Regions from separate parts of the Arthrobacter sp. 10N44_2 genome, predicted to be linked through region 2. Evidence: riboswitches for the same ligand, from Rfam matches in the RefSeq annotation. Region 2 holds a riboswitch; the other holds the start of a gene.
The links. Region 2 has a riboswitch for glycine ahead of gcvP (aminomethyl-transferring glycine dehydrogenase). Riboswitches for the same ligand answer to the same signal wherever they lie in the genome.

Region 1: it holds a riboswitch for glycine, as region 2 does, so the genes downstream of both, gcvP (aminomethyl-transferring glycine dehydrogenase) here and gcvP (aminomethyl-transferring glycine dehydrogenase) in region 2, are expected to answer to the same signal.

Annotation. Positions count from the first base shown of each region.
Region 1 covers NZ_JBFTHT010000026.1:4,948-20,489, reverse strand. The annotation lists gene AC1DBX_RS19670 (ABC transporter ATP-binding protein) at 1-1,676, shown strand, start outside; gene AC1DBX_RS19665 (ABC transporter ATP-binding protein) at 1,673-3,715, shown strand; gene AC1DBX_RS19660 (hypothetical protein) at 4,418-4,750, opposite strand; gene AC1DBX_RS19655 (MmyB family transcriptional regulator) at 4,779-5,108, opposite strand; gene AC1DBX_RS19650 (NACHT domain-containing protein) at 5,310-8,996, shown strand; gene AC1DBX_RS19645 (hypothetical protein) at 9,434-10,327, opposite strand; partial or broken gene AC1DBX_RS19640 (SDR family oxidoreductase) at 10,927-11,230, shown strand; gene AC1DBX_RS19635 (hypothetical protein) at 11,365-12,132, opposite strand; glycine riboswitch at 12,628-12,725, shown strand; glycine riboswitch at 12,727-12,834, shown strand; gene gcvP (aminomethyl-transferring glycine dehydrogenase) at 12,887-15,542, shown strand, end outside.
Region 2 covers NZ_JBFTHT010000029.1:16,057-30,573, forward strand. The annotation lists gene AC1DBX_RS20200 (flagellar biosynthesis protein FlhA) at 1-487, shown strand, start outside; gene AC1DBX_RS20205 (hypothetical protein) at 465-1,736, shown strand; gene AC1DBX_RS20210 (carbon storage regulator) at 1,746-1,994, shown strand; gene flgN (flagellar export chaperone FlgN) at 2,009-2,524, opposite strand; gene AC1DBX_RS20220 (sigma-70 family RNA polymerase sigma factor) at 2,768-3,586, shown strand; gene AC1DBX_RS20225 (Dps family protein) at 3,753-4,232, shown strand; gene AC1DBX_RS20230 (MFS transporter) at 4,373-5,959, opposite strand; gene AC1DBX_RS20235 (TetR/AcrR family transcriptional regulator) at 6,027-6,566, shown strand; glycine riboswitch at 6,945-7,043, shown strand; glycine riboswitch at 7,045-7,159, shown strand; gene gcvP (aminomethyl-transferring glycine dehydrogenase) at 7,199-10,120, shown strand; gene gcvT (glycine cleavage system aminomethyltransferase GcvT) at 10,133-11,281, shown strand; gene gcvH (glycine cleavage system protein GcvH) at 11,818-12,201, shown strand; gene glyA (serine hydroxymethyltransferase) at 12,285-13,535, shown strand; partial or broken gene AC1DBX_RS20260 (L-serine ammonia-lyase) at 13,719-14,517, shown strand, end outside.

The DNA of each region.
Region 1 (15,542 bases), on a different contig from region 2:
TCCAGCTGGCGGCGTCCATTGCATCCCTCTACCTGCCCACCCTGAACGCGGACATCATCGATCAGGGCGTGGCGAAGGGGGACACCGAGTACATCCTGCGCATCGGCGGGCTCATGCTGGCGGTTACCCTGCTGCAGGTCATCTGCACGGTGGTGGCCGTGTACTTCGGGGCGAAGGCCGCTATGGCGCTGGGCCGGGACGTCCGGGGCGCCATCTTCAGCCGGGTCGCCGCGTTCTCCGAGCAGGAAGTCACCAGGTTCGGCCCGCCCAGCCTCATCACCCGCTCCACCAACGACGTCCAGCAGGTCCAGCAGTTGGTTCTGATGTCCGCCACGCTCATGGTCACGGCGCCCATGCTCTGCATTGGCGGGGTGATCATGGCCATCCGGCAGGACCTGCAGCTGTCCTGGCTGATCGCCGTCAGCGTCCCGGTTCTGCTGGCCGCGGTGGGTTCGATCATCTTCCGGATGGTGCCGCTGTTCCGGGTCATGCAGGCCCGGATCGACACCGTTAACCGGGTGCTGCGCGAGCAGCTCACCGGTATCCGCGTGGTGCGGGCCTTCGTCCGGGAGGACGTGGAGACGGCCCGCTTTGCCCGCGCCAACGAGGACGTCACGGACACCGCGCTGCGCGCCGGCCGGCTCATGGCGCTCGCGTTCCCCACCGTGATGCTGGTGCTCAACGTCTCCAGCACAGCCGTGATCTGGTTCGGCGCGTTCCGGATCGAGGACGGCTCCATGCAGGTGGGGACCATGATCGCGTTCCTGAGCTACCTGATGCAGATCCTGATGTCCGTCATGATGGCCACCTTCATGGCGATCATGATCCCGCGCGCCGCCGTCTCCGGGGACCGGATCGGCGAGGTCCTCGGGACCGAATCCAGCGTCCGGCCCCCGCGGCGCCCGGTCTCGCGCGCGGCCGGGCGGGCAGCCCGTGGCGAGCTGGAGATGCGCGACGTCGGATTCGCCTACCCGGGCGCCGAGCAGCCGGTGCTGTCGGACGTGAACTTCACCGCCCGGGCGGGGCAGACGACGGCGATCATCGGCAGCACCGGCTCCGGCAAGACCACCTTGGTGAACCTGATGCCGCGGCTCTTCGACGCGACCTCCGGCTCGGTCCGGATTGACGGCGTGGACGTCCGCGAGCTCCACCCGGACCTGCTGTGGGGGCACATCGGCCTGGTCCCGCAAAAGCCCTACCTGTTCTCCGGGACGGTGCGCAGCAACCTGCTCTACGGCAAACCCGACGCCACCGAGGACGAGCTCTGGCGGGCCCTGAGGATTGCGCAGGCGCAGGATTTTGTGGAGGAGCTGGAGGGCGGGCTGGACGCGCCGATTTCGCAGGGCGGCACCAACGTCTCCGGCGGCCAGCGGCAGCGGCTCGCGATTGCCCGGGCGCTGGTGAAACAGCCCGAGCTGTACATCTTTGACGACTCCTTCTCCTCGCTGGACACCGCTACGGACGCCCGGCTGCGGCAGGCACTCAAGCAGCACACCGCCGGGGCCACCATGGTGATCATCGCCCAGCGGGTCTCCAGCATTGTGGACGCGGACCAGATCCTGGTGCTCGAACGCGGCAGGATCGTAGCGCACGGCACGCACGAGGAACTGCTGGAGGCATCGGAGACGTACCAGGAGATTGTGAACTCCCAGCTCGCGGCGGAGGAGGCAGCATGAGCCGCACCGACAAGGCGCCGACGCCGGCTCCCGCAGCCGCTCCCGCTGCCGGGGCTCCCGGGGCGCCCGGGGCTCCCGCGGCGCAAACCCCGCTGCGGATTCCCCGCCCGGCGGGTGGCCCCGGCCGCGGCGGCCCGTTTGCCGGGATGAACATCCCGGCCGAGAAGGCCATGAACTTCGGCCCCTCCGCCCGGCGGCTGCTGGGGGAGCTGCGGCCCGAACGGCTGTGGCTGGTGCTGGTCCTGCTGCTCGCCGTCGTCGGCGTTACGTTCTCGGTGATCGGGCCCCGGCTGCTGGGCGAGGGCACCAACCTGATCTTCGCCGGCGTCGTGGCCAAGCAGCTGCCGGCCGGGGAGACCCAGGCCCAGGTGATCGCCCAGATGCGCGCCGCCGGGCAGAACCAGCAGGCGGACATGCTCAGCGCCATGACGCTGACCCCCGGCACCGGGATCGACTTCACCGCGCTGGCCACCGTGCTGCTTTGGGCGCTGGTCCTGTACGTGCTGGCCTCGGTGTTCGGCTGGATGCAGGCCTATATCCTCAACGGCGTGGTGCAGCGCACGGTCTTCCGGCTGCGCGAGCGGATCGAGGCGAAGATCAATAAGCTGCCGCTGCGCTACTTCGATTCCGTGCAGCGCGGCGAGCTGCTCAGCCGGGTGACAAACGACGTCGACAACATCTCCCAAAGCCTGCAGCAGTCCATCAGCCAGGCGGTGACCTCGGTGCTGACTGTGGCCGGCGTGCTGGTGATGATGATCCTGCTCTCGCCCACGCTGGCGCTGATCGCGCTGGTGACCATACCGCTGACGCTCGTGACGACGGCGGTGATCGCCAAGCGCTCGCAGAAGCTGTTCGTGCTGCAGTGGCGGCACACCGGCGAGCTAAACGGGCAGATCGAGGAGACGTACACCGGGCACGCACTGGTGAAGGTGTTCGGCCGGCAGCGTGAGGTGGAGGAGCGGTTCCGGCAGAAGAACGTGGAGTTGTACCAGGCGAGCTTCGGCGCGCAATTCATTTCGGGCCTGATCATGCCGGCCATGACGTTCATCGGGAACCTGGTCTACGTGGGGATCGCCGTGGTGGGCGGGCTGCAGGTGGCCTCCGGGGCGATGCAGCTGGGAGATGTGCAGGCGTTCATCCAGTACTCCCGGCAGTTCACCCAGCCCCTGGCCCAGCTGGGGTCCATGGCGAACCTGTTGCAGTCCGGTGTGGCCTCGGCCGAACGGGTGTTTGAGCTGCTGGATACGGACGAGCAGTCGCAGGATCCTTCGCCGTCTGAGGCGCCTTCTGGTGGCCGGGGGCGGCTGGTGTTCGAGGACGTGTCCTTCTCCTATTCGCCGGACAAGCCGCTGATTTCCTCGCTGAGTTTGGTGGCGGAACCGGGGCAGACGGTGGCCATTGTGGGTCCGACCGGCGCGGGCAAGACCACCCTGGTGAACCTGATGATGCGCTTCTACGAGCTCGACGCCGGCCGCATCACGCTCGACGGCGTGGACGTCACCGCGATGACCCGCGACGGGCTGCGCTCGCGGATGGGCATGGTGCTGCAGGACACCTGGCTGTTCGGCGGGACCATCCGGGACAACATCGCCTACGGCCGGCCCGGCGCCTCGGAGGCCGAGATTCTGGAGGCCGCGAAGGCGACGTACGTGGACCGCTTCGTCCGGTCCCTGCCGGAGGGCTACTACACCGTGCTCGACGACGAAGGCGGCAACGTCTCCGCCGGCGAGAAGCAGCTGCTCACGATCGCCCGGGCGTTCCTGGCCCGGCCGTCCGTGCTCATCCTGGACGAGGCGACTTCTTCCGTAGATACGCGGACCGAGGTGCTGGTGCAGAAGGCGATGAGTGCGCTGAGGAGCGACCGGACGTCGTTTGTCATTGCCCACCGCCTCTCCACCATCCGCGACGCCGACCTCATCCTGGTGATGGAGGCCGGGCAGATCGTCGAGCAGGGGACGCACGCTTCATTGTTGGAGGCGGGCGGGGCGTATGCGGCGCTGTACGCGGCGCAGTTCGCGGCTCCTGTTGCGGAGGTTTAGGGAAAACAACAATTCGTCTGTCGGCCTCAAGACGGAGACAATTAGCATCTTGCGCAAATCAACTTTACGTAATATCCGCTATCGGTCGCCGGCACGGAGGCAGAGACTTCCGTAGTAACAGAGCTTCGGGTAGGGCGAGCCTGTCCGCCGGCCGGGCGGCGTCCCTCAGAAACTGCAGCGTTCGCTTAGCTGCTCCGTCGGCTGTCGTCAGGGATGAGTCTGAGACCTTCTCTGGCCAGTGTCAGAAAAGTCCGAATGAAACCCTATTCTGACAAGCTTTCGGCCGCCTGCCGGACGTCAGGTTGGGGTGTGCTTAGGTCGACGTCTTGAGCCTCCTTTGCATGCCAACTGCAACTTCCAAATCCCATCCGGACGGGCCGCCTGCCCTCCCTCGATCTGACCAGCCGGATCGGAAACCAGGGCAGGCTTCCTACCGCAAGCTGCAGCTCTAGGGCCCTCAGTCGCAGCGACGGTAGGAAAGCGGTGTGGACCAGGACTTCCCTGTCAACGGCGTAGACCCCGAACGTCCGTCCAGTGAAGGCCTTGGCCGTTTCGAAGGTCCAGTGCCTGCCGTCGAGGTCAGCCAGCACCATATCGTCGCTGCCTGCGGAACCGGCCGCCCTCGCGAGCAGGCGGATCCTGTCGCCGCCCACGGCCCCTTCGCTGAAGTCGGACGGCGGCGGCGTGACCACGACTGCCAGCTCAACGTCGCCGGCTGGCCGGCAGGACAGTTTCCCATGTGCAATCGATGCAGGCCACGACGGCAGGCGCCGTAGCCTTCAGCGCGTCCCCGAGGGGGACGGCTTCGATGGCAAACCAGTTGTCTTCAGCGTTCCGCACAGCGATCCCGCCTACCCCGGAGCCGACGTGAAGAACGGCCCGGAAGTCCATGCCGAGGTGGCGTTGCCGCTGGGCAAGGAAGCCGGGCCGCGGCGACGTGGGAGTTTTGCCTTCGCCCCTGACCACGAGCCCCTTCGAGGTGGGCGCCGTGAACCCTGGAAGCCCTCGAACACCAATCCAGTCCAGGTCTTCCACTCCTAGCTCCAGCGCGTCGCCGTTGAGTTCAATTTCCCCGACGAGCGGGGTTTCGCATGGTTTTGCGTGCCATCCGGTGGAAGCGGACGTTGTGGCGGGCCCACCGGGTGAAGAATTCTGTGCTGCCGGAGGTCAGGTCACCGGTGAGGTTGTTCAGGTCCCTGTCCCGGGGGTTGCGGCCGGATCCGGTGCTCATTGCCGCGGTGATGTTGTCGGCGAGAGCGTCCCAGTCGACGAAGAAGTCTTTGGACCGTGGGTCAAGGAACATGAAGTGGGCAAGGTTCAGCGGAAGCGTCTCAGGGCTGGGGGTACCGGTGTACAGGGCGAAGCACCGGTTGTCCGCGGGCACGGTGTGCATGCGAGCATTCCGGACGTAGGCGGCGTGTCCCGGCCATCCCGGCCAGGACTCTATCGACGCTGCGGCGCACTTCAACCCGTGTCCGTCGGGCACGGGTCACCTGTGAGGGTGCGGCGGCTTTGGCCAGATCATAAAGTTTTCGGCAACGGGAGTGTATCGAAGCCAGCGAAAGCGTCCCTGGCTGTACTATCCAAGCACCACATGAAGTACCTGCAGAAGTTCTTTAGTGATTGGACCCGACTCTTGAACCGTCCACATGCCGCAAATCATCGACCGTTCGTGTTTAGCGACGCTGTGGAGTTACTAGAGGGCAAGACATCCCCCGCTGTTGAAATTGGTGATCGGATTGCAACGGCTACCCTTCTGACCGCAGGTGTCGTCGGCTATCCGGGCGCATTTAGCCTGCTGGGTCCTAAGAACGCGGTTGTCAAGCTATGTGAACAATTGCAGGCGAAAATCCCTAGCGAAGTTTCCGAGAGCCGTGGTGTAGATCGCACCAACTTACTCATCGCTGCCCACTCCATAATTGTCATCACCAGTTTTTTCGACGCAGCGTCCCTAATACAGGGCCAGATCGCGGAAGCTGAAGTCGAACTCACGGGTAAAGAAGAGCTTCAAATGACGAAAAGGGACAAAAGCGGGATAAGAATGGGTGGTCTAGTCGATTTCCTTGTCTCTACAGAGATTCCTTTTCCTAAACCTGAGTTAGCTCGCGGTGAGCTTCAGGCTCATCTGAGCGAATTTTACGTCAATTTAGCTGCCAGCCTTTCGAGGTTTTGTCAAGGTCTCGTTTTCTGGGACGACCTAGATGACCGAAAGCGGCGTATAGTGTCAGACTATCTTGAGCTTGAGGTTCCCAAGCTCGCACTCCGCTCTTATCAGAATTCCCTGCGTAAACTCGCCACTGAGGTTCGCGAATTCGAAATATGGCTAAACCTACTTGCCGTTCAAGGTCTCAGAAGCTCGATCCGTGAGCAGGGTGAGGAGGCATCCGAGAAGCTCGGGCGTGTACTACTTGCGCAAAGGAGCGCAGCTGAGAAGTTTGATGAGTTGCAGCGTTTCCTTCGTCACCTCGCTACTGATCTACAAACGCCCTCTGTGGGAAAATTTGATCTTGTCGGCAAGATAAACTCCGTCACACAACTTTCCTTAATTCCGCCGGATGTAGCGCGACTCAAGGGCGAATCAGGTGCGTCGATTCCGGCCCTGTCTGAGTTGTATATCGAGCCTCCCTTCAAGGTGATTAGCAGCGATAGCCAGACACACGTCAGCAAAGAGGCATGGTGGGCGTCTATTGACGCTCGCCACGACCTCGACGACTTTTTCAGTTCCTACTTGACCGCTACTCCTGCTGCCTTCACCAAGCCTCTTCTGGTTCTCGGCCATCCTGGGTCCGGTAAGTCATCTTTGACCCGGGTGCTTGCTGCTGGAATATCTGGAACGTCCTTCGTGCCAGTGCGCGTGGAGTTGCGAAGGGTCACGCCCTCGCAAGGCATCGAGGTGCAAATCGAAGAGGGTCTTTCTACACTCTTGGGCAGAACTACAACGTGGGCTGAGTTCCGGCGCTCAACATCTTTAACGCCTGTCATTTTCTTAGATGGACTGGATGAGTTGATACAGGCCAGCGATGAAAAGCAGGCCGACTACCTCGAACAGGTCCAATCGTTTCAGCAACGGGAACTTTCTAGCGGGGGCGCCTTTGTAATCGTAACCAGTAGGACCGTCGTTGCCGATCAGGCTAGAATTCCCCCGGATTCGCTAGTTCTGAAAATCGATGACTTTGGTATGCCGGAAATCTCAGCCTTTATTCGCACCTGGAACGCCTCAAACGATGCCTATTTCTGCCGGGTTGGTCTACGGCCGCTTCCTGAAGAGTTGCCAAGGGAAGTAGCGCAATTAGCGGGTCAACCACTTTTGCTACTGCTGTTGGCCTTGCTTGATGCTGAGAATAACTCCCTGCAAAGCGACGCCGCCACAAGAACAAGAGCTTCCACCTACCGGCAAATACTCTCAACTTTCATCGGACGTGAAGTTCTAAAGCATCAACCTCGTATGGACGATCACGAGGCGGAAGGGGTTGTCGAGCGAGAGCTATTGATGCTCTCTTACATTGCCCTTGGCATGTTCAATAGAGGTGTGCAGATGATGAGCACGAAGCAAGTTGCAGAGGATCTTGCGGCACTGGCGAGCGATTCCGGCCGGACTACCCAAATTGATACGGTGCAAAAGCTGCTAGGTCGATTTTTTTTCGTTCACCAAGCACAATCCAAGGCAATTGACGGTTCGCAAAGTGCTTATGAGTTCCTCCACTCCACATTCGGGGAATACCTAGTTGCCCACCTAGCTTATGAAATTTTGAGTGAGGTGCGTGATGAGGCCGAACGTATGATGAGTTCACGATTCACTCAGGGTCGTAATGCTGATCAGTGGGCCTCGTTACTGTTCTCTTTCGAACCGCTAAGCCAGAGGACTCAGATTCTGGAGTTTTTTTCAGAGTTGGCTGCGGAGCCAGCTGAGAACAGCAATATGTCCGAATTGTTAGTCTCCCTAGCGGTCGCACGAGTGAAAGCAGGGGGTGACGACTTATCCAGTCAGGAGCAGTATAGGCCTGCAGACAGGACAAGAGCCGCCAAGCTTGCCACATATACCTGCAACCTGCTTCTGCTTGCGTGCTGCATGCCACCGCTACCGCGCCCTGATGGGGGAATGGTTCGAGCGATCGTGCGCACTGCCCGCGACTGGGACAGACTCGTTTTTCTATGGAAGTCGCAACTTGAGGAATCAGCCTGGGAGCAGTTGAGCCAGGTGCTTTGGGCGAGATCGAGCGCACTGTTATCGGCGCGGAACGACGAAGACGTTGAAGTTGGTTTAGACTTCTTGGCCCCTGCGACTAGTAGTAGGTATCATCCACAGCCAGTTCCTGCTCCGGCGGAAACCTTATCGGAATCCTTACAGGCGATTCGGGAGGAGTCGCCTTTAGCGAAAACATCCTTGGAGCTCATAACTGCCTCGACCGACGTTGGTTTTAGGGGAATCGTTGCCCCTAGTGTGAAACAATATTTTCTCGCGGGCGAAGAAGGGCGCTTCTATTTTGACATCGAAGACCTCCTCTACCAGTTTGAGAATCCAGGCGCGGGAGGATTATCAAAAGATCTTGCAGAAGCAGCGCTGCTTTACATGATCGACAGCTCCATATGCCACGCGTGGCTACGAAAGCATTTGAGACTCATTGTGAGTTCGGCAATTATTGATGACTTTCAAAAGTCAACAATCGAACAACTTGTCGAGCTCACGATAAGCGCCCCGCCCGATGATCGTCACACCTTCTTTTCGGTCGTCAACGTCCTGGTGGACGCCCAAATGGGTACGTCCCTTCACAGATTAGTGGATGCGGCGATTGGAGGGGTGAATAATCATGACGCGTATTTTGCGGCACGCCCAGCCTTTGCCCTACGACTGGGCGCGGCCCTCCACAGGGGCGACTATCACCGGTGGTACACCCCGCTTAGTGACTGGAGGCAACTGATCTCCCGGGTGTCCCTGACCCAGCTGCACGATGAGGACCCCGCAGCCCCACTGGTAGCCGTGAGTCTAGCCCGAAGAATCAGCTTTGATATGTGGGTTACCAGCAAAGGGATTGTGGAAGCAAGTTCTTTGCCGGTGCCCACCCTCCGGCGAATGCCAGTCGAAGATGCATTCTTTCTGGTTAAGTGCGGCGAGCGTGATCCGATGGAAGGCCTGCGCAAAGTGCAGAGCTTTAGCCGTGCATGGGCTGACGCCAACTCTGACGGTTGGTCAAATCGGAATAATCAGCTTGCGGTAAAGCTGCGCTCTATTCCTGGACGTCCTAGCATCAGCTTGCAGGCAGCAATAGATACTTTATCGTGAGCCGTTGCCGTGCATTCCGGCCCGCTATTCGCCATGAAGCTCGTTCTGATTGCGCGGCTCAACATCGTGTAAATCCTTCTGCCGAAGCCACAAATCTTAGTAGGGGCGTTGTGAAGTCCCCAACGGTGGGTTGCGGCCATTCACGCTGGACCCCATTCGAAGCTTGTGGGTCAGCCCCTTGTATCGGTCGCGTCGAAGGTTGCGAGTTGCAGCCGCCAAGAGCACCTTGGGCAGCCGGCGCGTCAAGGCCGTCAGAGTCGCTGCGCGCGCCGAAGCCAAGGAACGGAGGTCCGGCCAGCGGCCCAGCACCGCAGGGGAGGTTGGCTCGGAGAGGTTTGTTGTTGCGGTGTGAAGGCACAGGAGTCGGGAGCGCAATGGATGGGGATGGCTTCACTTTTCCTCACGGGGACACAAACCTGCACGGAGGGAAGGAACGACTACTTACTGCCTTCTTGCACATAGTCATCGTTCGTAGCGGTTGGCGGGTAGTCCCTGTACGGAAACTCAGGGTCATTGGCTTCAATGCCGAACCAGTACACGATGGGGCTGGCTCTCGGACGATCCTTGCCCATCCGTTCCTGGCGTGTGGGCAGCGTGTACTTATCCACCAATTCCCTAACGCTTTCGGTGGCCTTGTAGTAGGACAGGAAGGATGCAGTCCAGCCGGCGAGATGCTGCCGCTTGAGCGTGAATTCATTGCGGCTCGTGAAGGCATGGGTGGGCCGTCCACTCATCTGCCTGAGTTCATTAACCGAGACGCTTGAGGAATAGCCGGTTTTCTTGTGCTCGCTGAATGCCATGTGCAGGAAGTCCTGGTTCTCGTGCTGGAGGCATTCCTGCAAGTCCAAAGGCAGGTCGGCTGCATAGGGAATGATGTCAGCGTACGCGGACTCAGCCTGACTGAGACGTTCGGCTATATGGGCTTTGACGTGAGGGTTGTCGTTGATCGCTGTCAGAACCTTCTTGAGGTGTTCCTCGGTAATCCTGCGGGCTGGGCACTTGGCGATTCGTTCCAGGTCCCGGATGACATCCATCCCGTTGTTCGCAATGATCCTCAATGGAGTCCTGAGCGTGATGAAGCGGGACTCCTGCTTTCTCTTGGCGGGAAGGACCACCACGAGGAAGTTGAAGGCGTAGGCGGCCAGGAGGCCAAGGCTGAGGTCATACAGCCATGGTTCCGGGTCAACCTGCTGGGTACCCGGTTGTGGCACTTCCTGCGGGGAGTAACTCGCAACGGTTGTGTAAATCAGGGTGCCGAGGGAGAGGACGGCTATGAGGTGTATGCCGATGCGTTCCAACCAGCGTTCAGCCCCACCCCAAATTCTCTTCACCGGGAGAGACTACCCCGACAATGGTGGCAGGCGAATCCAGGCTGGCCGCCCGAACTGCGGTGATGTTCTACATCGAGGGCTGGTACAACCGCCGCCGTCCCAGCCGCCAGACCGGCGACGTCCTACCGGTCAGAGCCGACGCAATCCACCAAACCAGTGGCCAGGACCCCCTGGCGACCAGCCGCGCGTCATAGCAATGGCTAGTCATCCTGCACTGATGAAACTCGTCGCTAAAGTTTCCAGTCAAAGAACCCGCTTGGAATGGTGAGGCACCGCTGGATCGACCGCCACGAACCCTCCTGATCCATTGCATCGGAGGCAAGAATCATGCAATTAATGCAGAATGCGCGCAAATCCGCGGATGTGAGGGCCATTCGAGTTTGATGCACTCCGGCTTTGGAGGGCTGCCTGGTGGACCGGCGAGTAGCCCAGCCCCATCAGTCGTACGGTACGGTGTTCCCTCAGGTCATGGGCATTTTCCCGCTTCAAGTGACGCGGTATCGGTGGCAATGGGCGGAGAAGGGGTGATCTTGCATCGGATGCAATAATCACGGTTTTACTTGACATAACGTCCAATATCGGCCGTTGTGGGGTGGCTTGCCAGCCTGCGCGGGTCCGCGGCCGGCGCCGCCTACACCGCGTCCAAGCACGCCCTCGTCGGCCTGACCAAGAACTCGGCCGTGATGTACGGGCCCAGGGGCCTGCGCCGTGGCCCCACCATCGCCAACATCGTGGCCACCTGGGGATCCCAGCTCGCGGCCGAACGCCTCGGCCCGCTGATGCAGGCCACCGCCCGCCACCGCCGCGCAGCTCGCCGCCTCCATCACCTTCCTGCTCAGCGACGACGGCACCAACATCAACGGCGCCATCCTCGCCTCCGACGGCGGCTGGTCCGCCCTGTAGGGGAGCGGCACCCCACGCAAGCGGACGACGGCGGGAGGTCCCGCCGTCGTCCGCTGGATTGGGATCAAATCCGTGATTGCACCATCGGATCCGCTGGTGCAATCACGTCCACACGTCGCGGGTGAGTCCGGATTTTACGAAGACGGGAAGGTGGGCGCGTCCGGTCGCCGGCGAGCGGCAATGGATTTGGCACCCAGCCCCGCCGATGCGATGACTAGGGCCAGCAAGATTTTGGGAGCTGCTCCGCCCTCGGGTCCAAGTGTTGCCGCCAAGATTTGCCGACTCATTAACAGCATCTCCTGCAGGTCGCCAGCCAGGATACGGGTCCCCAGGACGTAGTTGACCGAGATGAACACGGCGGGAACCAACCACAACAGCGCAAGGTTCACGGCCCACACCGCGGTCCGCCGCGCAGGACGAAGGCCGCACCATGCCAGGGCGCAACCAACGAGGATGGCGGGAATCCAGTGAGCGATTGACGGCACTGCGACGGGGACGTTGATGTGCCCAACGAAGCCGACAACCCACTCCACCGTCCACGAAGCGAACGGCACCGCCACGAGTCCGGCGCCCAATGCCGCCAGGCTCCGGGTCCTTGAACAGAGCAGCAGGTGCGCCACGAGGGCAGCAGCGAGGGATGCGGTCACGCCCGCGAGCAGCCCGGCGAAGTACAGGCTCGCCATTGTTCCGCCCGCCAAGCCGCCGTCGAGCACTGTGAAGGACTGGACGGCAGCCGTGAACTGGACCACAAGAACGCCGGCTGCCGCGCACCACGTCACCAGTCGCCGTCGGGCGGGGGACCAGATGCGCACCGCGAGTCCGGCCGCTGCACCTCCTACGGTGAGGAGGGCTACGATCGTGGTGAGTTCGTACTGGCTTAGCGGCAGTAACGACACAGGCATCTGGTCTGGAACGACCTCTGCGCCCCACAAGTTCTGCAACGGGAGCTGTGCGCCGGATACCAGCCAAGGGCCCAAGCCGAGCAATCCTGCGAGGATCCCGATCAGCCACCCCCAAGCGGCATCCCCGGCGGGAGTCCTGCTTGGTGGTCTGCTGGGAGCTGCCTGTTCCATCGCTTGATCCGGAAGGCTCACGGAGGCTCCTTGCGTATGAGCGCTCTGGGAGGGACGCGCATGAAAATGTAAAGTATCCCGTTCAGAATAATGCACCGAATGGACTAACCCCCTGGGTCCGATCCACGAGGTGGACGACGACCTCTGGGACCGCGTGTTCCGGATCAACGACACGGCCCTCATGCGCCTCACCCACGCAAGCGGACGACGGCGAAGAGCTCCCGCCGTCGTCCGCGGGACAGCGACTCAATTGAAATAAATTTTGCATCCTGCCCGGGAACCGGATAAATTGTGAGCTGTGTCACCGACCAGTGGCACAGCTTATGATCTGCGGCGGGAGAGTCCTGCCGGTACGTTCAGCAGGCGCCGTAGGAGCAAATCCTCCCCAGGAATCTCTCAGGCCCACGTACCGCCGCGGCAAGGCAACTCTGGAAAGCAGTCCGGGCAACCGGGCTCACCGACGGTGCAAGTGGCGCGCTGCTATCAGCAGGGCAAAACGGAAACTCTCAGGTCCAATACAGAGCGGGGAGGAACCCGAATCATCGTGGCGTCTTGATGCCACCTGAATTATGGAGTTCCTCTCATGACGGTTCAATCGTCCCCGTCCACCTTCGCAGACCGCCACATCGGCGCCCGCCGCCAGGCCGACATCGACACCATGCTCAAGGCCGTCGGCTACGACAGCGTTGATGGCCTCGTTGACAACGCGGTCCCCGATTCCATCCGCCAGGAAAAGCCCCTCACCCTGGACAGCGCCCTCAGCGAAGTCCAGGTGCTGGCCGAACTGCGCAAGCTCGCCTACAAGAACAAGACGGCCGTGCAGATGATCGGCCAGGGCTACTACGACACCGTCACCCCGCCGGTGATCCGCCGCAACATCCTCGAAGCCCCCGCCTGGTACACCGCCTACACCCCGTACCAGCCGGAAATCTCCCAGGGACGCCTCGAGGCGCTGCTGAACTTCCAGACCATGGTCCAGGACCTCACCGCGCTCCCGGTCGCCAATGCGTCCCTCCTGGACGAGGCCACCGCGGTTGCCGAGGCCGTGCTTCTCATGCGCCGCGCCAACAAAAACAAGTCCGCTGCCGGGGCCAAGACCGTCCTCGACGCCGACTGCCTCCCGCAGACCATTGCCATCGTCAGGGGCCGAGCGGAGGCGCTGGGCTTCGAGGTGCAGGTCGCTGACCTCTCCGCCGGTCTGCCCGACGGCGACATCAACGGTCTCGTCCTCCAGCAGCCGGGCGTCTCCGGCCGGGTGTGGGACCAGTCCGGCGTGATCGCGGAGGCCAAAGAACGCGGCGCACTGGTCACCGTGGCGGCGGATCTGCTTGCCCTGACCCTGATCACCCCTCCGGGCGAGCAGGGGGCGGACATCGCCGTCGGCTCCACCCAGCGCCTGGGCGTGCCGCTGTTCTTCGGCGGCCCGCACGCCGCGTACATGGCGGTGCGCGAGGGCATGGAACGCACGCTCCCCGGCCGCATCGTCGGCGTCTCCAAAGACAACGCCGGCGTCCCGGCGTACCGCCTGGCCCTGCAGACCCGCGAGCAGCACATCCGCCGCGAGAAGGCCACGTCCAACATCTGCACCGCGCAGGCACTGCTGGCCATCGTGTCCTCGTTCTACGCCGTCTACCACGGCCCCGACGGGCTGAAGGCGATCGCCCAGACCGTCCACAACAACACCCGCGCCCTTGCCGCCACGCTGAAGATCGTCGGCCGGGAACTGGTGAGCGACTCCTTCTTCGACACCCTCACGGTCCGCGTGCCCGGCAAGGCCGCCAAGGTCATCGCCGCCGCCGAGGCCCGGGGCATCAACCTGCGGCTCATCGACGCGGACACAGTTGGCGTGTCCGTCGATGAAACCACGACGCCGGAGGTCCTCTCCGCGGTCGTCGTCGCCTTTGGTGCCGGCCCTGTGGTGGAGGCCGAGGGCTTCGAGCTGCCCGAGACCGTGCTGCGCACCTCCGACTACCTGCAGCACCCGGTCTTCAACACGCACCGCTCCGAAACCCAGCTGCTGCGCTACATCCGCAAGCTCTCGGACCGCGACCTTGCCCTGGACCGCACCATGATCCCGCTGGGCTCCTGCACCATGAAGCTGAACGCCACGGCCGAGATGGAAGCCATCTCCTGGCCGGAGTTCGCCTCCATCCACCCGTTCGCGCCGGACTCCCAGACCGAGGGCTGGCGGGAACTCATCAGCGGCCTCGAAGCTGACCTCGCCGAAATCACGGGCTATGACCAGGTCTCCATCCAGCCGAACGCCGGCTCCCAGGGCGAGCTCGCCGGCCTGCTGGCCATCCGCGGCTACCACCACTCCCGCGGGGAGGCCCAGCGCAACGTCTGCCTGATCCCGGCCTCCGCGCACGGCACCAACGCCGCCTCCGCCGTGCTGGCCGGCATGAAGGTGGTCGTCGTGGCCACAGCCTCGGACGGCACGATCGACCACGCGGACCTGACGGCCAAGATCGAGGCCAACAAGGACGCGCTGTCCTGCATCATGATCACCTACCCGTCCACCCACGGGGTGTACGACACAGACGTCCGCGAGGTATGCGACTCCGTGCATGCGGCCGGTGGGCAGGTCTACGTCGACGGCGCCAACCTCAACGCCCTCGTCGGGCTGGCCCAGCCGGGCAAGTTTGGCGGTGACGTCTCGCACCTGAACCTGCACAAGACCTTCTGCATCCCGCACGGCGGCGGCGGACCGGGCGTCGGCCCGGTCGCGGCCAAAGCCCACCTGGCGCCGTTCATGCCAGGGGACGCGAACAAGGCGCACGACGCCGGCGCTATCGAACCAGGAACTGGTGCTGCGATCTCCGCTTCACGTTACGGATCCGCCGGTGTCCTGCCGATCTCCTGGGCGTACGTGAAGTTGATGGGCGGCCAGGGCCTCACCGAGGCCACCAAGTCCGCGCTGCTCGCGGCGAACTACATCGCATCCCGGCTGGATGAGCACTTCCCGGTGCTCTACACGGGGGAGAGCGGCCTGGTGGCCCACGAGTGCATCCTGGATTTGCGTGAACTGACCGCCAGGACCGGCGTCACCGCCGAGGACGTGGCCAAGCGCCTCATCGACTTCGGCTTCCACGCCCCCACACTGTCCTTCCCCGTGGCGGGCACCCTCATGGTGGAGCCCACCGAGTCCGAGGACCTTGCGGAGATCGATCGCTTCATCGAGGCGATGATCACCATCCGCCAGGAGATCGACCAGGTCTCCAACGGCGATTTCACGGTGG
Region 2 (14,517 bases):
CCAGGGCCTGCTGGATGAGCAGGTGCCCATCAACGACCTCGCCCGGATCTATGAGGCCCTCACGCTCCGTGCCAAGATTTCCACGGATCCGGAATCGCTTGTGGAAGCCGCCCGGCAGGCCCTGGGCCCCGCCCTCACGGCCAAGTTCATGGACGGCGAGGTGCTCAACGTCATCATGATCGACCCCGTCCTGGAACAACACATGCTCGAGGACATGCGGCCCGCGGAGGGCGGCAGCCAGATCGTCATGGGGCAGGAACGGCTCGACGCCGTGCTGCGCTCGGTGCGGTCGGCCGTCGACGCCGCGGCCGCCGCCAACCGCCAGGCCGTGCTTGTCTGTGCACCCGCGCTCCGGCCCGCCATCTACCGCCTCGTCGGGGCGCAGCCGGGATCGGTGCCCGTGTTGTCCTACCGCGAGGTGACCTCCGCCAACGTCCGGATCGAAACAGTAGGAGTGGTGCGCCATGCCGAACCGCTATCGGCTTAAGGGAGCCTCGCTCGAGGAAATCCGCCGCAAGGCAGAACAGCTGTACGGTTCGGCGGCCCGGATCGTGTCCGCCGAACGCGTCAGCAGCCCCGGAATCGCCGGCCTCTTCGCCCAGGACCGCTACGAGGCCATGATCGAGCTCCAGTCCAAACACGAGGTCGTCACCGGCGAGGTAGTGCCTGACGCCGACATCCTGGCCGGGGCCGATTCCGGCCCGGCGACTGGTGGTCCCGCCGGGGAGACCGCCGCCGGGGCGGCTACCGCGGGCACTGTTCCGGGCGCCGGGACCCCCGCCGGGAAGTACGACGCCGGAGCCGTGGCGGCAGCACCGGCCCCGCCGGCGGCCCGGGCCGCAGCGCAGGCGGGCCCGGCCGGAGGGTCGGCACGGCCCGCCGCCCCGACCCATCACCTGCAGGGCGCCGCCATCGCCGCACTCCTGGAGGAGGCGGACGCCGCCGAGCTGAGCCTGCACCGGCCCGCTCCTGCCGGTGTGTCCACCGAATCGCGGGACTTCGCCGAACTGCTGGAACAGCTCGGCACCGGGCTCCGGACCCCCACAGATCCGCCCGCCGCAGCGCCCGCCGCCGCCGGGAGCCCCGCGCACCCCGCCGCAGCCGTCGGGAGCCCCGCGCACCCGGCCGCCGTCGCGCAACCGGCCGCCGTCGGGAGCCCCGCGCACCCGGCCGCCGTCGCGCCGGGCAACGCTGCGGGTGCCCCGGCTCCGGCTCCGCTGACCGGCGTCGGCGATCTCGTGCTCCTGATCGGGCTGGGGGAGGACGCGATGGATACCGCCCTGGCCATGTCCATGGCCTCCGGAGGTGCCGATGTGCGCACCGCCGGTGAGCTCTCCGCCTATGGCCACCTGCACGTCGACGGACGCCAAAGTGCCACGGCCGCGCGCGCCCATGCCGTGGTGACGGAGCGCACCGTCCTGGTGGCGTTCGGACTGGGCAAAGCCCGCAACGCCCTGGCCCGGGTGCCGTCCGTGGCGGCGCTCTCCGCCGACCAGGTCTGGGTTGTGGTCGATGCCGGACGCAAGCACGAGGACACGGCGCGCTGGGTCGGCGTGCTGTCCGCCCAGCTCAACGTGACCGCGGTAGCGGTGGTCGGCGCCTCGGAGACCGGGTCGCCTGAAAGCGTCAACGGCCTGGGACTGCCCGTGGGCTGGATCGACGGGCGCCCCGCCGGGCCCGAACCGACATGGCAGAACCGGCGGGAATCGTACGATGCTCCCCGGACTGAAGGGTAGATTGAGAGGATGCTGGTACTTACACGCAAGCCGGGCGAACAGATCATGATCGGCGACGGCATCGTCATCACTGTTCTGGAAGGCCGCGGCGACGGTGTTCGGATAGGCATTGAGGCGCCCCGCGGTGTGCCGATCCAGCGCCGGGAAGTCATCGAAGCCATCGCAGCGGCGAACCTCGCGGCGGCGGAAGCGGGCCCGGACGCCGAGGAAGCGCTGCGCGGGCTCATGCCGCCGCGCGCCACTCCCGCCGACGGCTGAGGACCCGCACCGGATCAGACATGGTCCCCGCCGAGATACTGGGCCAGGAGCGGCTGGGCTGAACGCCGGAGCACGGCGAGGGACCGCTCCAGGTTTCCTCCCATGGTCAGCTGGTCCAGAAGCCCGGCCGTACCCGCCGGGCCGGCGCGTCCCGGCATCGGGAGGCTCCGCAGCGCGTCCTCATTCACGCTGGAAGCCTCGCCCAGCCGGGCCAGGAGTGCGTGCAGGGCGTCCAGATGCTCGCGCAGGATCTCGGGCCATGGCCCGGCGGGCGCGGCCGCAATCAGTTCGACGAGCGTGGTCTGTGCCGGCAGGCCCCATTGGGCCGCCACGGCAGCGGACTCGACGCTCCGGGCCAGGGCTTCGAAGCGCAGGCGGTCCAGCACGGTTTCAATCTCGGAGGCCATGAAGCTCAGCCATTCCAGATTCCCGGCCACGACGTGCAGGCGCTGCGTTTCCAGCCTGAAGAGGAGTAGCTCCAGCTGCCGCCGCTCCTGCCACAGTGCCGCGGAGAGATCACTTGCGCTCATGTGCCCCATTCTCTTTCCGCCCCGTGAATCACAGCTTCGGGGCGGTCACCGCATTTTTCGCACAGCTTTTCCCTGAGGGTACACGCAGATCTTGGAACAGGTGATAGGTTTCCTCCATGGGTGCTGCGCCCTACTTGCGAACGCTGACTCCAATTGGGGGAGCACCGGTCGGTTTTGGGTGCGGCTCTCGGCGTTTTAAGGGTCGAGGACCCTTCGGATCCGGTCTCATGGGGGGACACAGTATTGAATCGCGTGGAACGCAACGAGATGGTCACGCAGCACCTTCCGCTGGTGGGGTATCTCGTCTCAGATTTGTGCTCGAAGGCGTCACACCTTTCTCGCGATGACTTGGCGTCAGCCGGCGCTATTGCCCTGATTACCTCGGCCGATTCGTTCGATCCAGGCCTCGGGGTGCCGTTCGGCGCTTTCGCGCGCCGGCGTATCCTTGGCGCCTTCGCAGACGAGATGCGGGCCAGCGACTGGGCCACCCGATCCGCCCGCCGCCGGATCAAGGAAACCATGTCCGTGCAGGAAACCCTGGCGTCCGCCCTGGGCCGCACCCCCACAGTGGACGAGATCGCCTCTGCCCTGGGCGTCCAGCAGAGCGTTGTGGAGGCCGCGCTCGCGGATGCCTCGCGCACATTGACGCCCCTCGACGAGGCCGTGGTGGACACCCTGGCCGCCGAAACCCTCACCCCGGAACACTCCGTGCTCGCGGACGAACGGCTCCAGTACCTTCGGGCCGCCGTGAAATCCCTTCCGGAACGGATGCGCTACGTGGTGGAGGAGATCTATTTCGGAGACCGCACGGTCAAAGACCTGGCCGCGGAACTCGGATCCACGCACGCAGCGGTGTCCCAGCAGCGTTCGGAAGCCATCCGGCTCATGCGCGACGGCCTGAGCGCCCACTACGCCGACGACCCCGAGCAGCCGTTCCAGCCCCAGTCCAGGATTACCCCGAGGCGGCGCAACGACTACCTCACCCAGCTGTCCGAATCCACCTCCGGCGGCATCACACGGGCCGTGTTCCCGCGTGGGCCCATCCTCAACGAGGCCGTCTAAGCCGCCCCCAAAACGGTTAGTAAGCCGACTTAGTAAGCTGACCGAGAAATTCCTCCCAGAAGCATCGCGGCCCGGCGCCGCGCTGCGGTAGCGTCGGAAGCATCGGCCGGGGTGCCAGCAATGGCATGCGCGGCCCGCACGGCACCGGTTCTATCGAGGAGGATTCATGAAAGCATCACCAACATTGACGACCAACCTGCAGGCAGTACTGGTGGACCTGATCGAACTCCACGTTCAGGGCAAGCAGGCACACTGGAACATCGTCGGGACCAACTTCAGGGACCTTCACCTCCAGCTGGATGAAATCATCGACGCCGCCCGGGGATTCGCGGATGACCTTGCCGAGCGCATGCGTGCCCTCCACGCCCTCCCGGACGGCCGAAGCTCCACGGTTTCCAAGTCCACCGCACTGGCCGAGTTCCCGAAGGGCCTGATCAACACGAAGGACGCCATCGAGCGGATTGTCGCCGCGCTTGAGGCGGCCGTCGGCACCATGCGCAAGGTCCATGACGAAGTGGACGAGGAAGATCCCACCACCGCGGATCTGCTGCACGAGTTCATCGCCAAGTTTGAGCAGTACGCCTGGATGGTGAATGCCGAGACCATGCGGGCCACTGCCAGCGTGACCACCCCGGACAGCAAGTAGGGACCGGCTCCCACAGCCCCCCCCCAAAAAAAACAGCAGCGTCCGGCACCGGGTATCCTCCCGGCGCCGGACGCTGCTGTTTAAGGGCTGGAACCCCTTGGTGCTGACGACGGCGTGACGCTGACGGCGGCCGCTTAGCCTTATTGGGCCTTCGGCACCGACCGCAGGACGACGGCGGCCAGGACGCAGGCCCCGGACATCAGGACCAGTGCAATGGACGCCGTGACGTGCACGCCCGAGTCGAAGGCGGTGCGCGCGGCCGCCGTCACCGCCTCGGCCAGGGGCGCCGGAAGCATCCGGGCCAGATCCACAGCGCCGGCCAGGGTTTCACCGGCCTGGCTGGTGGCCGCCGCCGGGGCGAGTTCGGACACGCCCGCGGGAAGCCGGAGGTTGCCCTGGTAGGAGGCCGTCAGGATTGAGCCGAGAATCGCCGTACCCAGCAGGGACCCCACTTCGTAGCCCGTCTCGGAGATAGCGGCGGCTGCCCCTGCCTTGTCGGCGGGCGCCGCGCCCAGGATCAGGTCATTGGAGATCGTCTCCGCGGCCCCCACCCCCAGGCAGAGCACCAGCAGGGCGGCAAGGAGCAGCGACGGGCCCTGGCTGTGGTCGCCGAATGCCACCACGAAATAGCCCGCCGCGCTCAGCAGCAGGCCGCCGGCCACCACAAAGCCGGGCCGCACCTTGCGCACCAGCGGGACCACGAGCAGCCCCGCTACAACTGTGGCGATGAGGGCCGGGACCATGGCGACGCCGGAGGCCGAGGGGGACTGGCCCTCCAGCAGCTGCAGGTGCTGGGCCAGGAAGAGAATGAAGCCGTTGAAGGAGAACAGTGCCAGGACGTTGGCCACAATGGCCGTACTGAAGATCCGGTTGCCAAACAGGCTGACGTCGAGCATCGGCGCGGTGCTGTGGTCTGTCCTGTGGATACGGGCAAGCGCGCGTTGCCGCCGGATGAACACATAGCCCATGAGCAGGCCGGTTCCGATGCTCGCGAAGGCCTCGGGAGCCGGCCCGTGGGTGGCAAGGGCCTTGATCCCGTAGACCACCGGCACCATGACCAGCAGGGACAGGGCAATGCTGGGCACGTCCACCCGGCCCGGCTTCGGATCGCGGGATTCCGGGATCAGGGCCGGCCCGAGCAGCAGCAGCGGCAGGATGATCGGCACCGCGACCAGCAGGACGGCGCCCCACCAGAAGTGTTCCACCAGCCAGCCGCCGACAATCGGGCCGAGGGCGGCGCCGCCGGAGAAGCCGGCGGCCCAGACCGCCACCGCCAGCCTGCGCCGGTTGGGCTGCGGAAAGATGTTCCGGATCAGCGACAGCGTGGACGGCATTAGTATGGCGCCGAAAAGGCCAAGCCCGGCGCGGCCGGCGATCAGCCATTCCGCACTCGGCGCGAACGCCGTCACGGCCGACACCGCGGCAAAGCCCGCGCTGCCCACGAACAGCAGCCGGCGCCGGCCGATCCTGTCGCCCAGGGAACCCATCGCGACCAGGAGCCCGGCCAGGACCAGGGGATAGGCATCGACGATCCAGAGCAGTTCGACGCCGGAGGCGGTCAGGCTGCTGGCGATGGCCGGCAGGGCGAACGTGAGCGCGGTGTTGTCCACGGCCACGAGCAGGACGGGGAACATCAGCAGGGCCAGCGCCACCCAGTCACGCCACGGTGCCCGGGGCCCGGTGGCCGCAGGAGTGCTGGTGGCTACGGTGATCGATGAAATGCTCATAAGGATAACTGTACCGTCTGGACGGTACAGTTAAGAAATGCGCGTGCGGACAGGCATGATGGGAGGCATGCCCAGGAAACCCGTCGCCCGCGAGGCCGTCCTCGATGCCTTCGAATCCCTGCTCATCGAAGTCGGTGAACGCGCCGCGACGCTGGACGCCGTCGCGCGCCGGGCCGGCGTCTCCAAGGGCGGCCTGCTCTACCATTTTCCGACGAAAGAGGCCATGATCGCGGTCCTGCTGGAACGGCTGGACCGGCTCCTGGCTGCCGATGTTGCGGCCATGGCGGCAGCCCCGGAAGGGGCGGCGGCGTACTTCATCAAGTCCTCGGTGTGGGCGGACACGCCCATGGACCGGGTCTTCGTGGCGGCCACGCGGCTCGCCGAGGTGGCGCACGGGGAAACCCTCCGCCGCTTCGCCGCCGGCCAGGCGAGCTGGCTGGAACTGCTGGCGGCCGACGTCGGGCCCGCCATGGCGAAGGCCGTCCTGTGCATGGGGGACGGGCTGTACTTCAACGCCATGCTGGCGCGGGGTCCCGGCGGGCCGCCGCCGGAAGTCGAGGCGGACGTCCAGAGCCTCCTGGCCGCCGTCGAGCGCCTGCGCGGCTGACGCCCACACCCACACCCTCCGACCCCCTACTCCCCGCCGACCCCCCTTACTCCCCGCCGACCCCCTACGCCCCGCCGACCCCCTACTCCCCGCCGACCCCCTACGCCCCGCCGACCCCCTACTCCCCGCCGACCCCCTACGCCCCGCCGACCCCCTACTCCCCGCCGAATTCGCCGGAAGCGTTCGAGTACGCCGGAAAGTTGCGGCGACTCCGGGCGTTTCCGGCGAATTCGCGCCGCCGGATTCGCCACCGGGTGGCTCGTGGCCCGTAACCTGGGTCCGCCGCCGGGAGGGAGTTTGCGGACGCGCGCCCGGCATAGGACAATGAGAGCTGTGACTGTAGTCACCCCCGATTGAACACCTAATTAAATACGCCTTTGATCTGCGGCGGGAGAGTCCTGCAAGTAGGTACAAGCAGGCGCCGTAGGAGCAAACCCTCCCCAGGAATCTCTCAGGCCCATGTACCGCCGCGGCAAGGCATCTCTGGAAAGTAGCAGGCGTGTCCCGGACATGCTGTGCTCACCGACGGTGCAAGCGGAGCCCTGAAACGCGGGCTGCGCGGAAACTCTCAGGTCCAATACAGAGCGGGGAGGAACCCGAATCAATGTGGCGTACCCTGCGCCGCCTGAGTTATGGAGTTCCTTGTGACTGTTACCCCAGCCTCCACGTCCTTCGTTGACCGGCATATCGGCGCGCGCCGCCAGGCCGACGTCGACGCCATGCTGAAGGCTGTCGGCTACGACACCGTCGACGCCCTGGTGGACACCGCCGTTCCGAAGGACATCCGCCAGGACGCCGACCTCGCGCTCGCCGCGGCCCTGAGCGAGGTCGAAGTCCTCGCCGAGCTGCGCAAGCTGGCGTCGAAGAACAAGACCGCCGTGCAGATGATCGGGCAGGGCTACTACGACACGCTCACCCCGCCGGTGATCCGCCGCAACATCCTCGAAGCCCCGGCCTGGTACACCGCGTACACGCCCTACCAGCCGGAGATCTCCCAGGGCCGGCTGGAGGCGCTGCTGAACTTCCAGACCATGGTCCAGGACCTGGTCGGCCTGCCGATCGCCAACGCCTCCCTGCTGGATGAAGCCACCGCCGTGGCCGAGGCCGTGCTGATGATGCGCCGCGCGAATAAGAACAAGACGGCGCACGACGGCAAGACCGTCCTCGACGCCGACTGCCTGCCGCAGACCATCGCGATCGTCAAGGGCCGCGCCGAGGCCCTCGGCTTCGAGGTCGAGGTCGCCGACCTCTCCAAGGGCCTGCCCGACGGCGTCATCAACGGCGTCGTTCTGCAGCAGCCGGGCGTCTCCGGCCGCGTGTTCGACCACACCGCCGTGATCGCCGACGCCAAGGAACGGGGCGCCCTCGTCACCGTCGCGGCAGATCTCCTCTCCCTGACCCTGATCACGTCTCCGGGCGAGCAGGGCGCTGACATCGCCGTCGGATCCGCCCAGCGCTTCGGCGTGCCGCTGTTCTTCGGCGGCCCGCACGCTGCCTACATGGCCGTCCAGAAGGGGCTCGAGCGCTCCATGCCCGGCCGCCTCGTGGGTGTCTCCAAGGACAACGCCGGCGTTCCCGCCTACCGCCTGGCCCTGCAGACCCGCGAGCAGCATATCCGCCGCGAGAAGGCCACGTCCAACATCTGCACGGCCCAGGCCCTGCTGGCCATCGTGGCTTCCTTCTACGCCGTCTACCACGGCCCGGACGGGCTGAAGGCAATCGCCCAGTCGGTCCACGTCCACGCCAAGACCATCGCCGCCTCCCTGAAGGCCGCCGGCCTGGACGTGCTGCACACCTCCTTCTTCGACACCATCACCGTCTCCGTGCCGGGCCGGGCAGCTGAGATCATCGCGGCAGCCGACGCCAAGGGCGTCAACCTGCGCGCCATCGACGCCGACACCGTCGGCATCTCCGCCGACGAGGCCACGACGGTTGCCGTCGTCGCCGACGTCATAGCCGCGTTCGGCGCGTCCGTGACTGCCGCGGCTGCAGGCACGGACACTGCGTTCGGCCTGGACCCCGCCGTCGAGCGCACCTCCGACTACCTGCAGCACCCGGTGTTCAACACGCACCGTTCCGAGACCCAGTTGCTGCGCTACATCCGTCGCCTCTCGGACCGCGACCTTGCCCTGGACCGGACCATGATCCCGCTGGGGTCGTGCACCATGAAGCTGAACGCCACCGCCGAGATGGAAGCCATCTCCTGGCCGGAGTTCGCCTCCATCCACCCGTTCGCCCCGGAATCCCAGACCGCCGGCTGGCGTGAACTGATCGAGGACCTCGAAGGCCAGCTGACCGAGATCACCGGCTACGACCAGGTCTCCATCCAGCCCAACGCCGGTTCCCAGGGCGAGCTCGCCGGGCTGCTGGCGATCCGCGGCTACCACCTCTCCCGCGGCGATGCCCAGCGCAACGTCTGCCTGATCCCGGCCTCCGCGCACGGCACCAACGCCGCCTCCGCCGTGCTGGCCGGCATGAAGGTCGTGGTCGTGGCCACGGCTTCGGACGGCACGATCGACCACGCGGACCTGACCGTCAAGATCGAGCTGCACAAGGATGCGCTGTCCTGCATCATGATCACCTACCCGTCCACGCACGGGGTGTACGACGCCGATGTCCGCGAGGTCTGCGACGCGGTCCACGCCGCCGGCGGCCAGGTCTACATCGACGGCGCCAACCTCAACGCCCTGGTCGGGCTGGCCCAGCCCGGCATGTTCGGCGGCGACGTCTCGCACCTGAACCTGCACAAGACTTTCTGCATCCCGCACGGCGGCGGCGGACCGGGCGTCGGCCCGGTCGCGGCCAAGGCGCACCTGGCCCCGTTCATGCCGGGCAACGCTGCTGATCCCGCCAACGGCGCCGACGGCACCCCGATCTCCGCCTCCCGCTACGGCTCGGCCGGCGTGCTGCCGATCTCCTGGGCCTACGTGAAGCTGATGGGCGGCCGCGGCCTCACCGAGGCGACCAAGTCCGCGCTGCTCGCGGCGAACTACATCGCGGCCCGCCTCAACGACTCCTTCCCGGTGCTCTACACCGGCGAAGGCGGCCTGGTGGCCCACGAGTGCATCCTGGACCTGCGCGAACTCACGGCCAAGACCGGCGTGACCGCCGAGGACGTGGCCAAGCGCCTGATCGACTACGGCTTCCACGCCCCCACCCTGGCGTTCCCGGTGGCCGGCACCCTGATGGTGGAGCCCACCGAATCCGAGGACCTGGGCGAGATCGACCGCTTCATCACGGCCATGGTCGCCATCCGCGCCGAGATCGACAAGGTGGCCAACGGCGATTTCACCGTGGAGCACAGCCCGCTGCGCAACGCCCCGCACACCGCCGCTGCCGTGATCAGCACCGACTGGACCCGCGAGTACCCGCGTGAGCAGGCCGTCTTCCCGGTCCACACGCTCAAGCAGGACAAGTACTTCCCGCCCGTCGGCCGCATCGACGGCGCAGCCGGGGACCGCAACCTGATCTGCTCGTGCCCTCCCCTCGAGGCCTTCGAAGAAGACACAGCAGTCCACTCCGACGACTCCGCCAACTCCGACTCTGACAGCTAGGGACAGCCACCGATGAATGAGAATTACACGGCACTTTACGAAGAGCACAAGAAGCTCGGTGCCTCCTTCACGGACTTCGGCGGTTGGCAGATGCCGCTGAAGTACAGCTCGGAACTAGCCGAGCACCACGCCGTCCGCAAGTCCGCGGGCCTGTTCGACCTCTCCCACATGGGCGAAGTCTGGGTCACCGGCCCCGACGCCGCAGCCTTCCTGGACTACGCCCTCGTGGGCAAGATCTCGGCGATGGCCATTGGCAAGGCCAAGTACTCGCTGATCTGCAACGAGGACGGCGGCATCATCGATGACCTCATCACCTACCGCCGCGGCGACCAGAAATTCCTTGTGGTCCCCAACGCCGGCAACGCCAAGGTCGTCGCCGAGGCCCTGGCCGAGCGCGCCGGTTCCGGAAAGGACGGCGGATTCGACGTCACCGTCCAGGACGCCTCTGCTGAGACCTCGCTGATCGCCGTGCAGGGACCCAAGGCCCAGGAGATCCTGCTGCGCCTGGTCCCCGCCGCGCAGCACGAGCTCGTCACCGGCCTGAAGTACTACGCCGCCGTGGACGTCCCGTTCATGTTCGCTGGAGCCAGCCAGGACCTCCTGCTGGCCCGCACCGGCTACACCGGTGAAGACGGCTTCGAGATCTTCGTCGCGAACGACGCCGCCGCCGCCCTCTGGCAGGCGCTCGTCGCCATCGCAGAGGACGGCGAGCTGACCCCCGCCGGGCTCGCGTCCCGCGATTCGCTCCGTCTCGAGGCCGGCATGCCGCTTTACGGCAACGAGCTCTCCCTGGAGGGCGATCCGTTCGCCGCCGGCCTGGGCCCCGTCGTCGCCCTGTCCAAGGAAGGCGACTTCATCGGCAAGGCCGCCTTGGCCGCCAAGAAGGAAACCGGCGCCGGCGCCACGACGGGCCGCAAGCTCGTCGGGCTCAAGGGCCTCGGGCGCCGGGCCGGCCGCGGCCACTACCCGGTCCTCAAGGACGGCAACGTTGTCGGCGAAGTCACCTCCGGCCAGCCCAGCCCGAGCCTCGGTTACCCGGTCGCGATGGCCTACGTCGACGTCGAATTCACCGAGCCCGGCACCGCACTGGACATCGACCTCCGCGGCAAGGCCGAACCCTTCGAAGTTGTCGCACTGCCTTTCTACAAGCGCCAAAAGTAGCCGAAGCTGTCCCGGGGGCTGCGTGACTGTGGTTGCGTCAGCCCGTCGGACCCGGCATCCTCTGCATGCTCGGTCGCGAAGACGCCCGCTGAGCGGACGTAACGCTCCCTTAGACGCATGCTCCCGGATGTCGGGCCCGAAGGGGCCCTGCAGCTCACCTCGGGTTCAACTCACCTCGAGTTCCAAGCGTCGTTTGGGGCGCCTTCGAAAGCCAAAAGTGCTGGGGGATGTACCGCCTACCGCGGGGTAGGACTGTCCCAAAGGGTGGCACGCCAAGCCCGATCATTGGGGGTTGAGCTTGATGACACCCTTGAAGCCTCGGAGCACCCCGGCTCTGGAAGATATCGAAAAGCCACTGTTTCTTCCGGGAAAACGGCTGGCCCCAAAAACTGAACTGAATAGCGGCGGGTGAGGGGATTCCGGAAGCGTGCGTCTAAGCGAGGGACGAGCGAGCACGCGGAGGAATTGCCTCATCCGCCACCCAACCCACCACAATTGTTGTGGCCCACGACTTTTCAAACGTAAAGGAAAAACACATGGCAAAAGTTGCCCCTGAACTGCAGTACTCCGACGAGCACGAGTGGGTTGCCCGGGAGGCCGGAAACGTTGTGTCCATCGGCATCTCCGCCGTCGCCACCGACGCCCTCGGCGACATCGTCTACGTGGACCTGCCCGAGGTCGGCTCCGCCGTGACCGCGGGGGAGACCTGCGGCGAGGTTGAATCGACCAAGTCCGTCTCGGACCTCTACGCCCCGGTCACGGGCGAGGTCACCGAAATCAACCCCGCCGTCGTCGATGACCCCGCGCTGATCAACAGTGACCCGTACGGTGCCGGCTGGCTCTTCAAGGTCGCCGCCGAGTCCGACGGCCCGCTGCTTTCTGCCCAGGAGTACGCGTCCAAGAACGGCGGCGAGCTGTGAGCGGCGCAACGGCGGCCGCGGGCACCCAGACGCTGGCGTTCGAGCAGGTCGTCTCCGCGAGCCTGGACGCGGAGCTGTCCGTGATGGATCCGGAGATCGCCGCGACGATCGACGCCGAGCTGTCCCGGCAGCGTGACGGGCTGGAAATGATCGCCTCGGAGAACCACACCGCCAAAGCCGTGATGCAGGCGCAGGGTTCCGTGCTGACGAACAAGTATGCCGAGGGCTACCCGGGCAAGCGCTACTACGGCGGCTGCGAGCACGTGGACGTTGTGGAGCAGCTCGCGATCGACCGGGTCAAGGCCCTGTTCGGTGCCGGGTACGCCAACGTCCAGCCGCACTCCGGCGCGCAGGCCAACGCCTCCGTGATGCACGCCCTGATCCGGCCGGGCGACACCATCATGGGCCTGAACCTGGCCCACGGCGGGCACCTGACGCACGGCATGCGGATCAACTTCTCCGGCCGGCTCTACAACGTGATCCCGTACCAGGTCCGTGAAGAGGACCACCGGATCGACATGGCCGAGGTCGAGGCCCTGGCCCAGGAGCACAAGCCGGCGCTGATCGTGGCCGGCTGGTCCGCGTACGCCCGGCAGCTCGACTTCGCCGAGTTCCGCCGGATCGCCGACTCCGTGGGCGCCTACCTGATGGTGGACATGGCGCACTTCGCCGGGCTGGTCGCGGCCGGGCTGCACCCGTCCCCGGTCCCGCACGCGCACGTCACCACCTCCACCACGCACAAGACCCTCGCGGGTCCGCGCGGCGGCATCATCCTGAGCAACGACGCCGAGATCGCCAAGAAGATCAACTCCGCGGTGTTCCCCGGCCAGCAGGGCGGGCCGCTGGAGCACGTCATCGCCGGCAAAGCCGTGGCCTTCAAGATCGCCGGGTCCGAGGAGTTCAGGGAACGCCAGGAACGTGTGCTGGCCGGCGCCCGGATCCTCGCCGACCGGCTGGTCCAGGACGACGTGACCGCCAAGGGCATCAACGTGATCTCCGGCGGCACCGACGTGCACCTGGTCCTGGTGGACCTGCGCAACTGCGTGCTGAACGGGCAGGAAGCCGAGGACCGCCTCGCGGACATCGACATCACCGTCAACCGCAACGCCGTGCCGTTCGATCCGCGTCCGCCGATGGTCACCTCCGGGCTGCGGATCGGCACCCCGGCGCTGGCGACCCGCGGCTTTGGCGAGGCGGCCTTCGCCGAGGTTGCCGACATCATCGCCGAGGCCCTGACCGCCGACGCCGGCGCGGACCTCTCCGGTCTCCGCACCCGGGTCCAGGCCCTCGCCGCCGCCCACCCGCTCTACCCCTCGGTTGCTAACCTCGCCTAGGCGACGTAAGACTGAAGTAGCAGCAGTACAGAACTAACAGCAGTACAGATCACGACGCCGGGTTGCCGCCACAAGCCGCCGCCCGGCGTCGTGCATCCGGCATGCGGCCGCCAACCAGCGCCCGCAGCGCCTTCCGGCAGGACCCTCTGCCGGGCCACAGCAAGACCTAGTTAGGAACCGACAATGGCTGTTGGAGTCTTCGACCTCTTTTCCATCGGAATAGGGCCATCCAGCTCACACACCGTGGGGCCCATGCGGGCCGCCGCCCTCTTCGCCGAGGAACTCAAGGCCTCCGGGAACCTGGAGAAGGTAGCGTCGCTGCGGGTGGACCTGTACGGTTCCCTGGCCGCCACGGGCCACGGGCACGGCACCATGACCGCGATCCTGCTTGGCCTGGAAGGCTTCCACCCCGAACTGATCCTGCCCGAGGAAGTGGAGGAACGGCTCGCTGCCATTGCTGAGACCGGCACCCTGCGGCTGGCCGGCTCGGTCGCCCTGCCGTACGGGGTGAAGAACATGGTCCTGCGGCCGCTGACCATCCTGCCACGGCACACCAACGGAATGACGTTCACGGTCTCCGACGCCGGGGGCCAGACCCTGCACCAGGCCACGTTCTTCTCCGTCGGCGGAGGTTTCATCGTCCGCGAGGGCGAGGAGGACGCGGCCCTGAAGGAACTCGACGAATCGAAGAAGGAACTTCCCCTGCCGTTCCGCACGGCCGCTGAACTGCTGGGCCGCTGCCAGTCCAAGGGCCTCTCGATCGGGCAGATCATGTTCGTCAACGAGCGCGCCTCCCGGACCGAAGCGGAGATCCGCGACGGGCTGCTGCACATCTACTCGGTGATGGAAGGCTGCGTCGAGGTCAGCCTCAAACGCACCGGGCTGCTGCCGGGCGGGCTCAAGGTCCGCCGCCGGGCCCCGGACTGGCACGAGCGGCTCATGAAGGAAACCCGCGGCCAGGACCCCGACTACCGGGACCCGA